Linked DNA regions of Larkinella insperata. The protein of the gene in region 1 interacts with the protein of each later gene in a pairwise test. Links are inferred from orthologs where the notes say so. Each region holds a gene or a part of one and is shown in the gene's direction. Other genes may lie near its edges.

Region 1 (8,682 bases):
TTACCGGCAACATCATGGCGAACCTCTTTGTCTCGACAACCGGCACGGATGCTGATTTTGTGGTCAAACTGATCGATGTGTATCCCGACACCACCAAAGCCACCAGCCCGATACCGATGACGAAGATGCCCGGTTTTCAGTTGATGGTTCGGGGCGAGGTCATGCGGGCTAAATTCCGCAACAGCTTCTCGAAGCCGGAGCCGCTGAAGCCCGGTGAGGTTACGGAGGTGAAGTTTGACATGCAGGACGCGGCTCATACCTTCCGGAAAGGCCACAAAATGATGGTGCAGGTGCAAAGCTCGTGGTTTCCGCTGGTGGACCGCAATCCGCAGAAATTCATGAATATCTACGACGCCACAGAAGCCGACTTTCAGAAAGCCACGCACCGTGTTTATTTTTCCAACAAAAACCCGTCGCACGTGAAAGTGCGGGTGTTGAACAAAGGGATTTAGTGAACTATTTCATAAAAATGCCGTTCGCCGGGGGCAACCATCCCCGGCGAACGGCATTTTTGCTGCCCACAAACCACCAACCATTTTAACAGGATTTGTGGTCCTGAGCCGTTGTCCGTTCAGGCTGCAAAGACGATTCCTGTTGTCTGCTTTTTTTCCGTAGCCAAAAACTATATTTTTGGTTTTAAACCCTAAACCTGAAAAACGCCAGCGTTCTATGAAAAACGCCCTCATGGTCCTGTTGCTGGGCATTCTGCCCGGCTTTCTGGCCGCCCAACCGACCAGCGGCATTGTAACTTCCGAGTTTATTTACGAAAAAGCCCCGTTCCCCTCGTGCCATGCTTCCACGCTGGCCGAAACCCCGGACGGTATTGTAGCCGCCTGGTTTGGCGGCACCCACGAAAAGCATCCCGACGTCGGCATCTGGATCAGCCACCGGGGAAAGAAAGGCTGGACGGCACCGGTGGAAGTAGCCAACGGCGTGCAGCCGGACGGCACACGGCACCCCACCTGGAACCCGGTGCTGTTTCAGATGCCCAAAGGCCCTTTGCTGTTGTTTTACAAGGTCGGTCCCAGTCCGTCGACCTGGTGGGGCATGAAAATAACTTCGTCCGACGGCGGTAAAACCTGGTCGAAACCCGAACGGTTACCCGACGACATGGTGGGTCCGATCAAAAACAAGCCCGTCCTGCTGGCGTCCGGAACGTTGCTGAGTCCATCGAGCAGCGAAGACAACGGCTGGCGGCTGCACATGGAAAGCAGCACAGACGGCGGTAAAACCTGGCAGAAAACCCCGGCCCTCAACGACGGCAAGGAATTCAGCGCCATTCAACCCAGCGTGCTGTTTCATCCGGGTGGCCGGTTGCAATTGCTTTGCCGGAGCAAAAACAAGCAGGTGTTGGAAGCCTGGTCGGAAGACGGCGGCAAAACCTGGTCGGCGTTAAAAGCGACGCAACTGCCCAACCCCAATTCCGGGACCGATGCCGTGACGCTGCGCGACGGGCGGCAGTTGCTGGTCTACAACCATACGCCAAAAGGTCGGTCACCGCTGAATGTGGCGCTGTCGCCCGATGGAGAGAAATGGCAGGCGGCTGTGGTGCTCGAAAACGAACCGGGCAGTGAATTTTCGTACCCGGCGGTTATCCAGTCCCGCGACGGGCTGGTGCATATTACGTACACCCATCACCGGAAAAAGATTAAATACGTGGTCATTGACCCGCGTAAGTTGAAGCTTGCGGATATGAAAGAAGGAAACTGGCCAAACTTGTAGATGGTTCAGCCAGAAGATCTTGGAGAGTTAGCGAACGGTTTGCTGCTGCTGAATGACGGTTTTAAGCCGTTCGATTTCCTCCTGCTGGCTATCGGCTTTGAAATAGTAATACAAACCCGCGACCAGGAATATTTTTGACAGAATAAAAACGATTAAAAAAGCGAGCCGCCAAAGCTTGTGCACCCGGATAAATGAGTCACTTACCTCAACTTCCAGGTAATCCGGCTTATCGGGTTTGGGCGCGGCCTTTCTCTGCCGGTCCTGCCCATTCTGATCGCGCTTCTTAATATCCTTCCCGGTTGTCCGGGCCTGAATCAGCTCCCAGGTGCCCGGCGGTGGAGGTACGGCGTTATCCAGACAATACTGTTCGATTTGAATTTCAAGCTCGTTTAAAGCCGAAGACACTTCCGGGTAAAGTACCTTCATTTGCTGAACTTCCTGCTCTTCCTCTTCCGAGGCTAGCCCCAACAAATAGGCCTCCAAAACCCCACTATGTATGTAATTCTGAATATCCAACTTTGTGCGTAATTACGACCGACGATACAGATGAATGAAATCCCGAACGGCTTTTAATATCTCCGGTTTTGATAGTCCAAACTGATCAGAAATGGCTTCAAACGAATAACCCTGACGGAAGGACAAATCAAAAATAAACTCGGGAGAATAACTGCTCGCCGACGTTATTGGTTCGGCAATAGCGGTGTTCCGTTCCCTGGTTTTCGCTTTCAGCTCGAGCGCTTTCAAGCGGGCCAGCTTAATAATTGCAATCGCAGGACTACCCGACGAATTCATAAAAGAAGGCAGCTGCCCCGACGTAAAAACGTCGATCAGTGCTTCCTGCGCCAAGTGGGTTTGGGGGAGTATTTGCAAAATAACTCCGTAAGCCATTGCGCCGAATCGATCGTATAAAGCCCGTTGATCAGTAGGGGTGCGGAGGTGCCATTGGGAAGCATTTCCTGCTGATCGCTCCAATTCATTCATGCCATACAATATTAGTCCAACAAATCTTCATTAGCTGCTGAGACGGCTCTCCCACATTGACCCCTTCCTTCGGGAAAATACAGATCGGTCCGGCTCCCGTTTCCGCACTGAATTGAACAATTTTAATACCAAGGTACTAATAAAGTTACAAAAAAATCAAAAACTCTCTGAATGGCCCGGGGCATTTTTCCGTGGCCCAAAAACCGCGTCCGTAAAAATGCATCCGGTTCAGTAGTCTTCCAAGTCGGCCCATGCGTTCCGCTCAATTTTCCGTATCTTTGCACCTGATTTCAAATCCAGAAATACCGTGAGTTACAAAGAATACAAAAACCTGAACTACGCGCAGGTTACCAACGATATCTTAGCGTTCTGGAAAGCCAACCGCGTCTTCGAACAATCGATCGAAACGCGCGAAGGCCAACCCACGTTTACGTTTTACGAAGGACCACCGTCGGCCAACGGCAAGCCGGGTATTCACCACGTGATGGCGCGGTCGATTAAGGATATTTTCTGCCGGTATAAAACGCTCCAGGGTTTTCAGGTGAAGCGCAAGGGCGGCTGGGATACGCACGGGCTGCCCATTGAGTTGCAGGTTGAAAAAGAACTGGGTATTAACAAAGATCACATCGGCAAACCCGCATCGGAAGGCGGAATCAGCATCGAGGAGTACAACCAGAAGTGCCGCGAAGCCGTAATGAAATTCACGGACATGTGGAACGACCTGACCGAGAAAATGGGCTACTGGGTTGACCTCGACAAGCCGTACGTTACCTACCATACCGAATACATCGAATCCATCTGGTACCTGCTCAAGGAGCTTTACAAGAAGGGTCTGCTTTACAAAGGCTACACCATTCAGCCATATTCGCCCAAAGCCGGAACGGGTCTGTCGTCGCACGAGCTGAACATGCCCGGCACCTACAAAGACGTGAAGGACACGACGATTGTGGCGATGTTTAAAACCAAATCGTCGGAGCAAACCGCGCGGGTCTTTGGCGACCTGGAGGAGGCAACGCCCTACATCTTGGCCTGGACGACAACGCCCTGGACGCTGCCCGCCAACTCGGCGCTAACCGTGGGAAAAGATATTGATTACGTGCTGGTGAAGACATTCAACCCGTACACCCACGAACCCGTACACGTAGTGCTGGCCAAGGCGCTGACGGGCCGCTGGTTCAACGAAAAGGGCAAAGACGGCGATTTCGAGGGCTACGCGGCTTCGGACAAAAAACTGGTACCCTGGACGATCGTGGGCGAGTTTAAGGGCGCGGATCTGGCCGGTATTGAGTACGAGCAGCTTCTTCCCTACGTCCAGCCCGACCGACCGGCTTTCCGCGTGATCCTCGGCGATTTCGTAACGACCGAAGACGGTACGGGCGTGGTGCACACCTCCCCCACCTTCGGGGCCGACGACTTCCGGGTTGCTCAGCAAAACGGCATTCCGTCCATCATGGTGAAGGATGAAAACGGCAAGGAAGTACCGATTGTCGATAAACAGGGCCGGTTTGTGAAGGAAATGGGTGAGTTTGGCGGCCGGTACGTGAAAGAACAGTATTACTCGGACGAGGAGCAGGACGAACCGGAGTTCCGGCCCACCGATGTATTGATTGCCATCAAGCTCAAGGGAGAAGGCAAGGCGTTTCACGTCGAGAAGTACGAACACCCCTACCCGCACTGCTGGCGGACCGACAAGCCGGTGCTGTACTACCCGCTCGATAGCTGGTTTATCCGCACGACGGCCGTTAAGGACCAACTGGTGGAACTGAACAAAACCATCAACTGGAATCCCGAAAGCACCGGTACCGGACGGTTTGGCAACTGGCTCGAAAACCTGGTTGACTGGAACCTGAGCCGTAGCCGGTTCTGGGGAACCCCACTGCCCATCTGGCGCAACGACGTCGGTGAAGAAGTTTGCATTGGCTCGGTTGCCGAACTGAAAGCGGAAGTCGAAAAAGCCGTGGCGTCGGGCGGGTTGTCGGAAGACCAAACGGCTAAAAATGAAGCCTATCTGCAAAAACTGGCGTCGGGCGATTACGACCTGCACCGGCCTTACGTGGATGAGCTGTACCTGCTGTCCGACTCGGGCAAGGTGCTGCAACGCGAACCGGACCTGATCGACGTTTGGTTTGATTCGGGGGCCATGCCGTACGCGCAGTGGCATTATCCGTTCGAGAACAAGGATATTTTTGAGAAAGCGTATCCGGCGGATTTTATTTCGGAGGGCGTTGACCAAACGCGGGGCTGGTTCTTCACGCTCCACGCCATCTCGGGGATGCTGGGCACGCTGGACGGGAAAGCCGAGTCGTCGGTCGCCTTCAAAAACGTGGTTTCGACGGGTCTGGTGCTCGACAAAAACGGCAACAAAATGTCGAAGCGGCTGGGCAACGCCATCGATCCGTTCACGACGCTGGAAACCTACGGCGCCGACGCGACCCGCTGGTACATGATTACCAACGCCGAGCCCTGGGATAACCTGAAGTTTAACCTAGACGGTATTGCCGAGGTGCAGCGCCGGTTTTTCGGTACGCTTTACAACACGTACTCGTTCTTCGCGCTGTACGCCAACCTCGATCAGTTTGATTTTGACGGCGTACGGACCGTCCCCGTGGAGCAACGCCCGGAACTGGACCGCTGGATTCTGTCAAAATTGCAGTCGCTGGTGCTGGAAGTTGAGCAGCAGTTTGAAAATTATAACCCCACGAAAGCGGGCCGGGCCATCCAGGATTTTGTCAACGATCAGTTGTCGAACTGGTACGTGCGGCTGTCGCGTCGGCGGTTCTGGACGGGTTCGGCACAGGGCAGTTCGGCGGAAGATAAACGGGCGGCCTACGAAACGCTGCACGAGTGCCTGACAACGGTTTCCAAGCTAATGTCGCCCATCGCGCCTTTCTTCGCCGACTGGCTATACCGTAACCTGACCAAGGAAAGCGATCTGTCGGTTCATTTGTCGTCGTTTCCGAAAGCCGAAACGGTCCTGATCGACAGCGATCTGGAAACGTCCATGCAATTGGGTCAGGATATTTGTTCGCTGGTTCACTCGCTGCGGAAAGGCCACAAAATCAAGGTGCGCCAGCCACTGACGAAGGTGCTGATTCCGGTTCTGAACGAAACCACGCGCCGGCAAATCGAGCACGTTTCACCGATTATCCAGTCGGAGGTAAACGTGAAAACCGTGGAGTTCATCGACGATGCGTCCGGCATTTTGAAGAAGAAAATCAAGCCGAATTTCAAGACGCTCGGGCCTAAGTTTGGTCCGATGATGAAGGACGTCGCCACGACGATCAACACCATGACCGAAGACGACATCCGGAAGCTGGAAGCCGCCGGAACCATGCAACTGGGGATTGGCGAGATTACGCTGGCCGACGTGGAGATCAGGACGGAAGATGTACCGGGCTGGATTGTTGCCAGCCAGAACGGTTTGACGGTGGCGCTGGACGTTACGATCACGCCCGAGCTGCGGCAGGAAGGCATCGCCCGTGATTTCATCAACCGCATCCAGAACCTGCGCAAAGACCAGAATTTCGACGTGACCGACAAAATCCGGATCGAGTTGGAGGAAAGTTCCGGCGAAGGCCCGAACGACGTGCTGACCACCGCCATCCAGACGCACAAAGATTACATCTGTCAGGAAGTGCAGGCGCTGTCGCTGGACCTGGTTTCGGACCTGAACGGCAACGCGACCGAAATTGAAATGGACGAGTTCCGGCTTCGTTTAAAAGTAGCTGTCGCGTAACCGCCCACTCTGTAAAGGAACGTCCGTGTTTCGGAAAGCTCATATCTCAGTTTTCCGAAACACGGACGTTTGCTTTTCGTGAATTTCTATTTTACCAGTAGTTTCTTAACAAAACGTTTGCCTTCTCCCTGAATCTGAATGAAATACGAACCCGTTGGCAGCTCCGGCAACGCAAGCCGTTTTTCCGAACCGTTTAATTCAAACGTCTGATTCAGCACCGGCCGCCCCTGTACATCGCTGGCTACGACCTGAACGGTCTCCTTGTGTCCAAAACCCGTAAATCGAAGTTTCACACTCGTATCGTTGTTGTCAACCGGATTCGGGAATATTTCTACATCGGCCGCCAACGGTATTTCCGCCGTTACCCCCTCGCGCGCACTGGCCGAGCTAGCCAGATATATCCGGTCGAGGTAAAAAGCCGGCCGGGCGGTTCCCGTGGCATCCTGAAAATAAAGATCCGACAGGGTTGCCGGACTGTTAAAAGTCGAAAGCGGAATCGTCACCTGCTGCCATTGATTGGCGGCCGGGGTAACGGTGTAGTAAGGCCCGCCCCCATTCAAAATCACCCGGATCTGCTGCCCGGTATTGGTGCCGCCGTGAATCCAGAACTTCAGGTGTGTCAGACCCGCCAGGCTCACCGGCGAATTGGCGTGCAGGTACAACCCCGCCCAACCCGCATCGTATTTTACGGACAACGATTTTGCACCGTTCTGCACCGGCGACGTGTTGCCAAAATTACGTGTCGTGCTCCACGACCAATCCGCCCAGTTGCTGTTGAGCGCGTCGTCGTAAATCAGGTAAGTCGTAGCGGCTGAGCCCGTTACCGTTACGGTGGTTGTGGCGGTTTTTGTGCAGGAGTTTACCCCCACCGTCAGCGAATACGAACCGGCGGCTGCGGTGGTTACGTTGGCAATGGACGGATTCTGGCTAGTAGACGTAAAGTTGTTGGGACCGCGCCAGGAATAAGTGGCGCCCGTCCCGGCGTTGGCCGCCGTCAGGTTCAGCGTCTGACCCGCCGTAACCGGGCTATTACTGCCCGCTACCGCCGTTGGCAATGATCTGACCGTCACGGCCGTAGTCAGGTTCTGGGCCGCTCCGCCGGAAGGCGTAACCGTCAATGAATACGTACCCGTGGCCAGCGTGGTAGCGTTCGGGATGGTCGGAGTGGCCGCGGTCGATGCAAAGCCGTTCGGGCCACGCCAGCTGTAGGTAGCTCCCGCCGGAGCGTTGGATACCGTTAAGCTTAGGGTTTGGCCCGCGCAAAGAGGGCTGTTGCTCGAAGCCGTCAAGACCGGGGGCGGGGTGGTTCCGCCGGTTTCGGAGAAATACGCCACCACGAAGGTGTAAGCGGCCTGGTAATAAATGGCGGGTTCGGTTACTTCCCACGACGCATCCGGGTAGACGGTGTTCCAGTCTCGGTAGGCCTTCATCGGCGGTTCGCTTTTCGGGGGCGTCGCCGGGCCGGAATAAAATTGATTCGGCCCACCGACCACAAAACCGGGTGCCGGACCAAACTGCGAGTTGGCTCCGTCGTACTGGGCCGAACCGTCGCGGTACCAGCTGTGGTAAATTTCCATGACGCTGTTATCGCCCCCGAGGTTGGTTCCTTTCGCGCCCATATTACTCAGGTACACCCACGAAAGCGGGTTCCGGCCGTGCATGTAGTGCAGATATTCCTCAGCGATTTCTTTGTAAAGCACCGTTTTTGCCGGATTAATGCCCAGTTCGGCGGACAAAATTGCCAGTTGTGCCCACTTCATTTTGGCTTGATTGGAACCCCAGCTGTAATGGCCGCTCCACATAAAGCCCAGATACGGGTCAGTTTTGGCGTTGTGCGCCGGTTCGATGTTCCAGTCCATCGCATTCTGAAAGCGGCTTTTCAATTCCGTTACCACGGCGGGCGTCGCAGTGGGCGTCTGGCAGTACACGAAATAGGCCCGGTTCAAATCCCAGCAGAGCGACGCGTCCAGGTTACCATTCGAAAAGGGGTGAAAACCGTTCTCACTGGTGGCGCTGATGTTTTTGTAATAGGTTTCAAAATAGGTTTTATACTTGGCGGTGCCGGTCGTGCGGAACAGTTCGGCAGCCGCGTAAACCCGCAATCGCCGGTCGGCGTTGGCATTGGCCCCGGCGTCGGCAGCAGCCAGGCTAGCTCCGTCCGTTCCCGAAGCCGGACTCATCGAACCGTTGGCTTCCAGGTACGTCCAGGCTTTTTCCGAAGCCGTTCGGAGGGTGGCGGCATA
Region 2 (7,672 bases), 270 kb from region 1 along the record:
AACGCCGACGTTCCGCAGGGTGGTGCGGGTACCTGGCGGATGGACGTGGAAGCTGCCGGTTCGGGGGTAACGGGCGATTTGCTGGCGCACTGCATTGACACGGCCATGTGGATCAACGGCGGCATCACGGACGTGTCGGCCGTCACCGAAACGTTCGTGAAAGAACGGATGCACGCCGTGACGGGTAAAGTGCAGCCGGTGGGCATCGACGACGCCTGTATTTTCCACTGCCACTTCGAAAACGGTTCGCTGGGTCTATTTGAATCAACCCGGTACGCGCGCGGCCACAAGGCCCTGTACACGCTGGAGATCAACGGCGAAAACGCTTCGATCCGCTGGGATCTGCACGACTTGAACCGCCTGGAATACTTCGACCACAGCGATGAGTCGGTGGTGCGCGGCTGGCGTTCGATTCACGTCACGGATGGGGATCAGCCCTACATGGACAAATGGTGGGTGCCGGGTCTGGGCATCGGCTACGAACACGGTTTTATCCACCAGGTAGCCGACTTCCTGAAAAGCCTGGAAACCGGAGAACCCTGCTCGCCCACGTTCAAAGACGCGCTGGAAACCCAGAAAGTCTGCGAAGCCGTCATCAACTCGGCCAAAGCAAGAAGCTGGCAGGATACCGGCGTCGAGTGGACCGAGAAGTAAGGCGTACTGATACCAATGGACAGCCCACGGTTACAACCGTGGGCTGTTGTTTATCCCCAAATTCGTTCTGAAATCAATTATGCATCCAGATTCCATTCTTACCGTTCGCGGACTCATCAAAACCTTTTCGGGCGTGAAGGCGCTGGACGGGGTTCAGCTGGCCCTGCGGAAAGGCGAGGTTCATGCACTGATGGGCGAAAACGGGGCTGGAAAGTCAACGTTCATGAAAATTCTGGTCGGGCTGCACCAGCCGGATGCGGGTGAAATTTTCTTTGAGGGGCAGGAACTGAAAACCGGGGCCGTCAGCGAGGTGCTCAAAAAAGGCATTTCGATGATTCATCAGGAGTTGCTGGTCGTGCCGGAACTGACCGTTGCGCAAAACATCTTCCTGGGCCGCGAATCGCGCGGGGGCTTTTTTAGCTGGGTCGACGAGAAAAAACTGAATCAGGAAGCGGGAGCGCTCTTGACCCAAATGGGCGTTACGATTTCACCGACGACGAAAATGAAATACCTGAGCGTGGCCGAAATGCAGATGGTGGAAATCGCCAAAGCCATTTCGAACAACGCCAAGGTGATCATCATGGACGAGCCCACCTCCGCCCTCTCCGACAAGGAAGTGGCGACGCTCTTCGGCATCATCCGCGATCTGAAGCAGCAGGGGGTCGCCATCATTTACATTTCCCACAAAATGGACGAAATATTTACCATCTCCGACACCATAACGGTGTTGCGGGATGGCAAATACATCGCCACCCAACCCGCGGCTGACCTGGACAACCAAACCCTCATCAGGCTGATGGTGGGCCGCGAAATTGACAGTTTGTTCCCCGAATCCGTCGCGCCAAAAGGCGAAAAAGTGCTGGCCGTGCGGAATCTGCGCAGGAAAGGGAATTTTGTCGACATCAATTTTGAGGTTCATGCCGGGGAAGTGCTGGGGCTGGCGGGTTTGATGGGCGCCGGTCGCACCGAAATTGCCCGCGCCATCTTCGGACTGGACCCGCTCGACGAAGGCGAAATTTATTTAAAAGGAAAACAACTTATTATCAAGACTCCACAGGATGCGATTCAGCACGGAATTGGTTATGTTAGCGAAGACCGGAAAGGATTGGGGTTCATTCCCGCCTTGTCGGTGAAGCATAACCTAACGCTGGGCAGCCTGTCGAACCACGCCCGGGGGCCGTTTATTCAGGACCAGAGCGAAACGGCCACCGCGACCCGGATGATTACGGATTTGCGGATCAAAACCGCCGGTCCGGATCAGCAGGTCCGGTTTCTGAGCGGGGGCAACCAGCAAAAAATAGTGATCGGCAAAGTCCTGTTGTCGTCGCCGGAGCTGGTCATTCTCGACGAACCGACGCGGGGCATCGACATTGGTGCCAAGTCCGAGATTTATAAACTGATCAACCGGCTGGTGGCCGACGGTATTGCGGTGATCATGATTTCGTCCGAATTGCCCGAAATCCTGGGCCTGAGCGACCGGATTCTGGTGCTGTCGCAGGGCCGACAAACCGCGCTGCTGAGCAAGGAAGAAGCAACGCAGGAAACGATCATGCACTACGCGGTGCATCACTAATTACGCTTGACAACCCGAATGAAGACCCTTTTTAAACCTGAACTGACTACTCCTGAAAAAGCGTCACCCAGGCGCCTGCGCGGCCTGGGCCAGTACGGCCTTCTGATCGCTTTCCTCGTTGTCTGCGTGGTGTTGTCGATGATTACACCCAGGTTTCTGACGGTTTCCAACCTGATGATCATCGTTACGCAGGTTTCGATCAATGCGCTGCTGGCGTTTGGCGTCACATTTGTCATCATCACCGGCGGCATCGACCTTTCCATCGGCTCCACGGTGGCCGTAACGGGGGTCGTAGCGGCTATGTTTGCCCATCCGGACACGTACCCGGTCATCGTACCGGTATTGGCCGGGCTAGCGGCCGGTTTGCTGCTGGGCGCGTTCAACGGGCTGGTGATCACCAAAAGCAAAGTGCCGCCGTTCATCGTCACACTGGGCACCATGACCATCGGCCGGGGCCTGGCCCTGATTCTGAGCAAAGGTCGGCCCGTTTCGAACCTCTCGGATTCGTTCAACTTCATCGGCGGTGGTCAACTCCTGGGCATCCCGACGCCCATCATCATCCTGATTGTTTTCTTCATCATCTGCTCCGTATTGCTCCGGAAAACCGTTCTTGGCCGCTACATGTACGCGGTCGGCGGCAACGAACAGGCCGCCAAAGCATCGGGCATCCAGTTGAGCAAGGTCAAAATGGTGGTCTATACACTCTGCGGAGGGTTGGCGGCTCTGGCCGGAATCCTGCTCACTTCCCGCATCACCACCGGCCAGCCGAACGCGGGCGTCGGTTTTGAACTCGATGCCATTGCGGCCGCCATCATCGGTGGCACCAGCACCTCGGGCGGTACCGGCACCATGACCGGCACCCTGATCGGTGCGTTGCTGATCGGTGTTATCAGCAACGGGCTGGATTTAATGAACGTCACCTCCTACTACCAGCAGGTCGTAATGGGCATTATCATCATCGGCGCGGTGGTTCTGGATAGTTTAAATCAACACAAGAACGGGTAACCGATTCCCTATATTTATTTTATGAAACCAATTATTTTTTATTCCTTTTCCTTACTAATTGCCAGCGTTTTAACCAGTTGCAACCAATCCTCGTCGGGCGAAAACGGCGAGAAAAAACTAACGGTGGGCGTCTCGATGCTCAGTATGCAGAACGAGTTTATCGTCAATGTCCACGACGAAATTGAGAAAAAAGCGAAGGCATCGGATGTGGAACTGATCACCGTCGATGCCGAGCGGTCGGCCCTAAAACAGATCGAGCAGGTGGAGAGCTTCATTGCGCAGGGTGTCGACGCCATCATCATGAACCCCTGCGAAGTAGAAGCCAGTTCCCCCGCCGTAACCAAGGCCCTGGCCGCCAACATCCCCATCATCAACGTCAACTCCGAAACCACGGCCAAACCGTCGGCCTTCATCGGTTCCGACGACGTGGAATCGGCGCGGATTGCCATGAAATTCATTGCCGAAAAACTGAACGGCAAAGGCAATGTGCTGATGATACATGGTTACATGGGTCAGGCGGCTCAAATCAAACGCGAACAGGGCGCGCGCGAAATCCTGAAACAGTACCCCGGCCTGAAACTGATCGCCCACCAGACCGCCGAGTGGGACCGAGCCAAGGCCATGGCCCTGATGGAAAACTGGATTCAGTCGTACGGCAACACCATCAACGCGGTTTTCGCCCAGAACGACGAGATGGGCCTGGGAGCCGTCAAGGCCCTGACCGATGCCGGTTTGAAGGATAAAGTGGTGGTGGTCAGTATCGACGCCATTCCGGATGCCCTGCAGGCCGTTCAGAAGAGCACGCTCGACGCGACGGTTTTCCAGAATGCCGAGCAGCAGGGCGCGCAAGCCATCGAAACGGCCATCAAAATTGCCAAAGGCCAACCCTACGAAAAGCAGGTCTTGATCCCGTTTCAGTTGGTTACCAAGGACAATTTGACTAAATTTATGAAATAGTATTATTATCCCGTGGAATCATATCAGTCCTTAACGCGTTCTTTTTGTTAATTGCTCTTTATTTTGGGAAACAGCCTAGTGACTGTAACCCCGCGAATTCCTAAACCTGAATAGTAAATAATGAAGCGGTTCTCTTATTTGATTGGTGCATTGACCGGCTTTGTGGGAATGATTCAGGCCTGTCAAACGGACTCCACTACGAAGACCGACGACGCCAAACTGCCGGATGAAGTCAGTTATAATTTTGACATCCGGCCCATTCTCTCCGACAAATGCCTGGCCTGCCACGGCCCCGATGCCAACAAACGCGAAGCAGGTTTGCGGCTCGATGTGGCCGAAAGCGCCTTCAAAGCCTTGCAGGAAAACCCGTCGGCCCACGCGCTGGTGGCGGGAAAACCCGAATTGTCGGAAGCATTCCTGCGCATCACCACCCAGGATACGTCCCTGCTGATGCCCCCGCCCTCGTCCAACCTTAAGCTGACCCAGCGCGAAGTCAAGCTGATTGAGAAGTGGATCAAACAGGGCGCCAAATACGAAAAACACTGGGCGTTTGTGGCTCCGAAAAAACCGGCGCTGCCCGAAGTGGATCAGAAAGACTGGCCCAAAAACGAGATTGATTATTTTGTTCTCCATAAGCAAGAGCAGAAAGGGCTGGCCCCCAACGAGGAAGCCGACAAAGAGCGGTTGCTGAAACGCGCAAGTCTCGATCTGACGGGTTTACCGCCGACGCTGGAAATGATGGATCGGTTTCTGGCCGACAACAGCCCGAACGCGTACGAAAAAGCCGTTGATCAATTGCTGAAAAACCCGGCCTACGGCGAGAAAATGGCCCTGCACTGGCTGGACCTGGCCCGCTACGCGGATTCGCACGGCTACCAGGACGACGGCTACCGAACGCAGTGGCCCTGGCGCGACTGGGTGATTCACGCGTTCAACAAAAACATGCATTACAACGACTTCGTTACCTGGCAGTTGGCGGGTGATCTGTTGCCCAACTCGACCAAAGAGCAACTGCTGGCGACGGGTTTCAACCGCAACCACAAAATCACGGAAGAAGGGGGCGTCATCCCGGAAGAATACCGGATTATGTACGTCACTGACCGGACGGATTTGTTTGGCAAGGGCCTGCTGGGCGTGACGATGGAATGCGCGCACTGCCACGACCACAAGTACGACCCCTTCTCGCAGAAAGAATACTACCGGCTTTTCGCGTTCTTCAACAACGTCGAAGAAGTGGGCATTGAGTCGGTGATTGGCGGCCCCGAAACGTACGCCAAAAAACCGTTGATGGAAATCAGCGACGCGGACGTAAAAAACATTCTGACGTTCGTAAACAAACCCGACACCAACCGGCTGATCGTATCGGTCATGGGCGACATGAAGCCGGATACGATGCGGAAAACGTACATTCTGCAACGCGGAAATTACGACGCGCCGGGCGACGAAGTGCAGGCCGGAACGCCCGAATCGATTCTGCCCTTCAACAAAAATTACCCCAAAAACCGGCTGGGACTGGCGCAGTGGCTGTTCGACAAGAAAAACCCATTGACCGCCCGGGTGTACGTTAACCTGCTCTGGCAGGAATTTTTCGGCAAAGGCATTGTCAAAACCTCCGGCGACTTCGGAATGCAGGGCGACCTGCCCACCCACCCCGAACTGCTGGACTGGCTGGCCGTCGATTTCATGAGCCACAACTGGGACATCAAACGGTTGGTGAAACAAATGGTCACGTCGGCCACCTACCGGCAATCGGCAGTTATTTCACCGGAAAAGCTCAAAAACGACCCGGACAACGTCTACCTGGCGCGGGGCCCGCGCTACCGCATTCACGCCGAGTTTGTCAAGGATCTGGTGCTGTCGAGCAGCGGTTTGCTGAACCGTTCCATCGGTGGCCCCAGCGTAAAACCGTACCAGCCCGCGGGCTTGTGGGAAGGTGCCACCTCGGGCCGGGGCTTGCTCTCGACCTACAACCAGGACCACGGCCCCAGCCTTTACCGCCGGGGCATGTACACCCTGATCAAACGAACGGTTCCGCCCCCGTCGATGGCGATTTTCGACGCCAGCAACCGGGATTTGTGCGAAGTCAAACGCCTGAAAACCAATACGCCGTTGCAGGCGCTCGTGATGATGAACGACCCCACGGTCCTGGAAGCGTCGCGCGTACTGGCGGCCCGGTTGTTGCAGGAAAATAGCGCGGACAAGGACAAGATCACCAAGGCGTTTCGCCTGATTGTGGGCCGAAAACCGCGGGAACAGGAAGTCGAAACGCTGACGGCGTATTACGAAAAAGAAGCGAAGGAAATCAAAAAACCGGTGGCCGAAAAAGCCCTCGCCGTGGGGGAATACCCCGTTCCCGAAAAAATTGACCGGACGAAACTGGCCGCCCTGATGCGGGTCGTCTCGACCATTTACAACCTGGAAGAAACCATTACGAAAACTTAATTTCATGGAAAAGGAAATCTTAGAACACGGCTTTAATTTCAACCGGCGTCGGTTCCTGTCCCGGTTAAGTTTAGGACTCGGCAGCGCGGCTTTGGGGTCGCTCATGGTTCCGGATTTGTTTGGGGGCAACAGCGCCGACGAAGAAGGGTTTACGCCCGGCATTCCGCACTTTGCACCCAAAGCCAAACGCGTTATTTACCTGTTCCAGAACGGCGCCCCCTCGCAGCAGGAACTGTTTGATTACAAGCCCAAACTACGCGAAATGCTGGGGCAGGAAATCCCGCCCTCGGTGCGCGGCAACCAACGGCTGACCGGCATGACGGCCAACCAGTCATCGTTTCCGCTGGTGGGCTCGTTCGTCGATTTCAAGCAGTACGGGCAGTCGCGGGCCTGGGTGAGCGACCTGTTTCCGTATACGGCCAAAATCGTGGACGACCTCTGCATTGTTAAGTCGATGTACACCGAAGCCATCAACCACGACCCGGCGCTGACCTTCCTGCAAACCGGCTCGCAGCAGGGCAACCGCCCCAGCATGGGCGCGTGGCTGAGCTACGGTCTGGGCAACGAAAACAAAAACCTGCCCAACTTCACGGTGCTGCTGTCGCGCGGGGTCGGCAACGGGCAGGGCGTTTACTCGAAACTGTGGTCCAACGGTTTTCTGGATTCCATTCACCAGGGCGTGCAGTTCAGCAAGGGCGAAGACCCGGTCTTGTACCTGCGCGATCCGGAAGGCATGGACCGGCACGCGCGCCGGGATATGCTGGACAACCTGGCTAAACTCAACGACATGGCCTACCAGGAGTTCGGCGATCCGGAGATTTCGGCCAAAGTAAAGCAGTACGAAATGGCCTACCGGATGCAGATGGCGGTGCCGGAAGTCATGGATTTGTCGAAAGAATCGGACGACATCGTCAAGCTTTACGGCCCGGACTGTCTGGTACCGGGTACCTATGCCGCCAACTGTTTGCTGGCCCGCAAGCTGTCCGAAAACGGTGTCCGGTTTGTGCAGCTTTACCACCAGGGCTGGGACCAGCACGGCAA

The links. Proteins that work in one complex are often made in the same cells at the same time.
Region 2: the proteins of ileS (region 1) and OQ371_RS13955 interact in binary tests that used the Escherichia coli proteins (3 or more experiments, as listed by UniProt). The link is inferred for Larkinella insperata from one-to-one orthologs.

The regions. Positions count from the first base shown.
Region 1 is NZ_CP110973.1:3,742,790-3,751,471, reverse strand. Bases 2,630-6,639 are described here. They hold ileS (isoleucine--tRNA ligase), read left to right. Parts: upstream 2,630-3,010; coding sequence 3,011-6,439; downstream 6,440-6,639. Other genes in these bases: OQ371_RS15020 (glycoside hydrolase family 9 protein), read right to left, coding at 6,526-6,639. In the rest of the region: OQ371_RS15045 (CocE/NonD family hydrolase), read left to right, coding at 1-452; OQ371_RS15040 (sialidase family protein), read left to right, coding at 670-1,722; OQ371_RS15035 (hypothetical protein), read right to left, coding at 1,750-2,205; OQ371_RS15030 (hypothetical protein), read right to left, coding at 2,251-2,568; more of OQ371_RS15020, read right to left, coding at 6,640-8,682. UniProt on the Escherichia coli protein: Catalyzes the attachment of isoleucine to tRNA(Ile). As IleRS can inadvertently accommodate and process structurally similar amino acids such as valine, to avoid such errors it has two additional distinct tRNA(Ile)-dependent editing activities.
Region 2 is NZ_CP110973.1:3,474,741-3,482,412, reverse strand. Bases 2,222-5,221 are described here. They hold OQ371_RS13955 (sugar ABC transporter substrate-binding protein), read left to right. Parts: upstream 2,222-3,253; coding sequence 3,254-4,189; downstream 4,190-5,221. Other genes in these bases: OQ371_RS13950 (PSD1 and planctomycete cytochrome C domain-containing protein), read left to right, coding at 4,310-5,221; OQ371_RS13960 (ABC transporter permease), read left to right, coding at 2,246-3,232; OQ371_RS13965 (sugar ABC transporter ATP-binding protein), read left to right, coding at 2,222-2,227. Also shown: OQ371_RS13970 (Gfo/Idh/MocA family protein), read left to right, coding at 1-654; more of OQ371_RS13965, read left to right, coding at 734-2,221; more of OQ371_RS13950, read left to right, coding at 5,222-6,631; OQ371_RS13945 (DUF1501 domain-containing protein), read left to right, coding at 6,636-7,672. UniProt on the Escherichia coli protein: Part of the ABC transporter complex RbsABC involved in ribose import. Binds ribose. Also serves as the primary chemoreceptor for chemotaxis.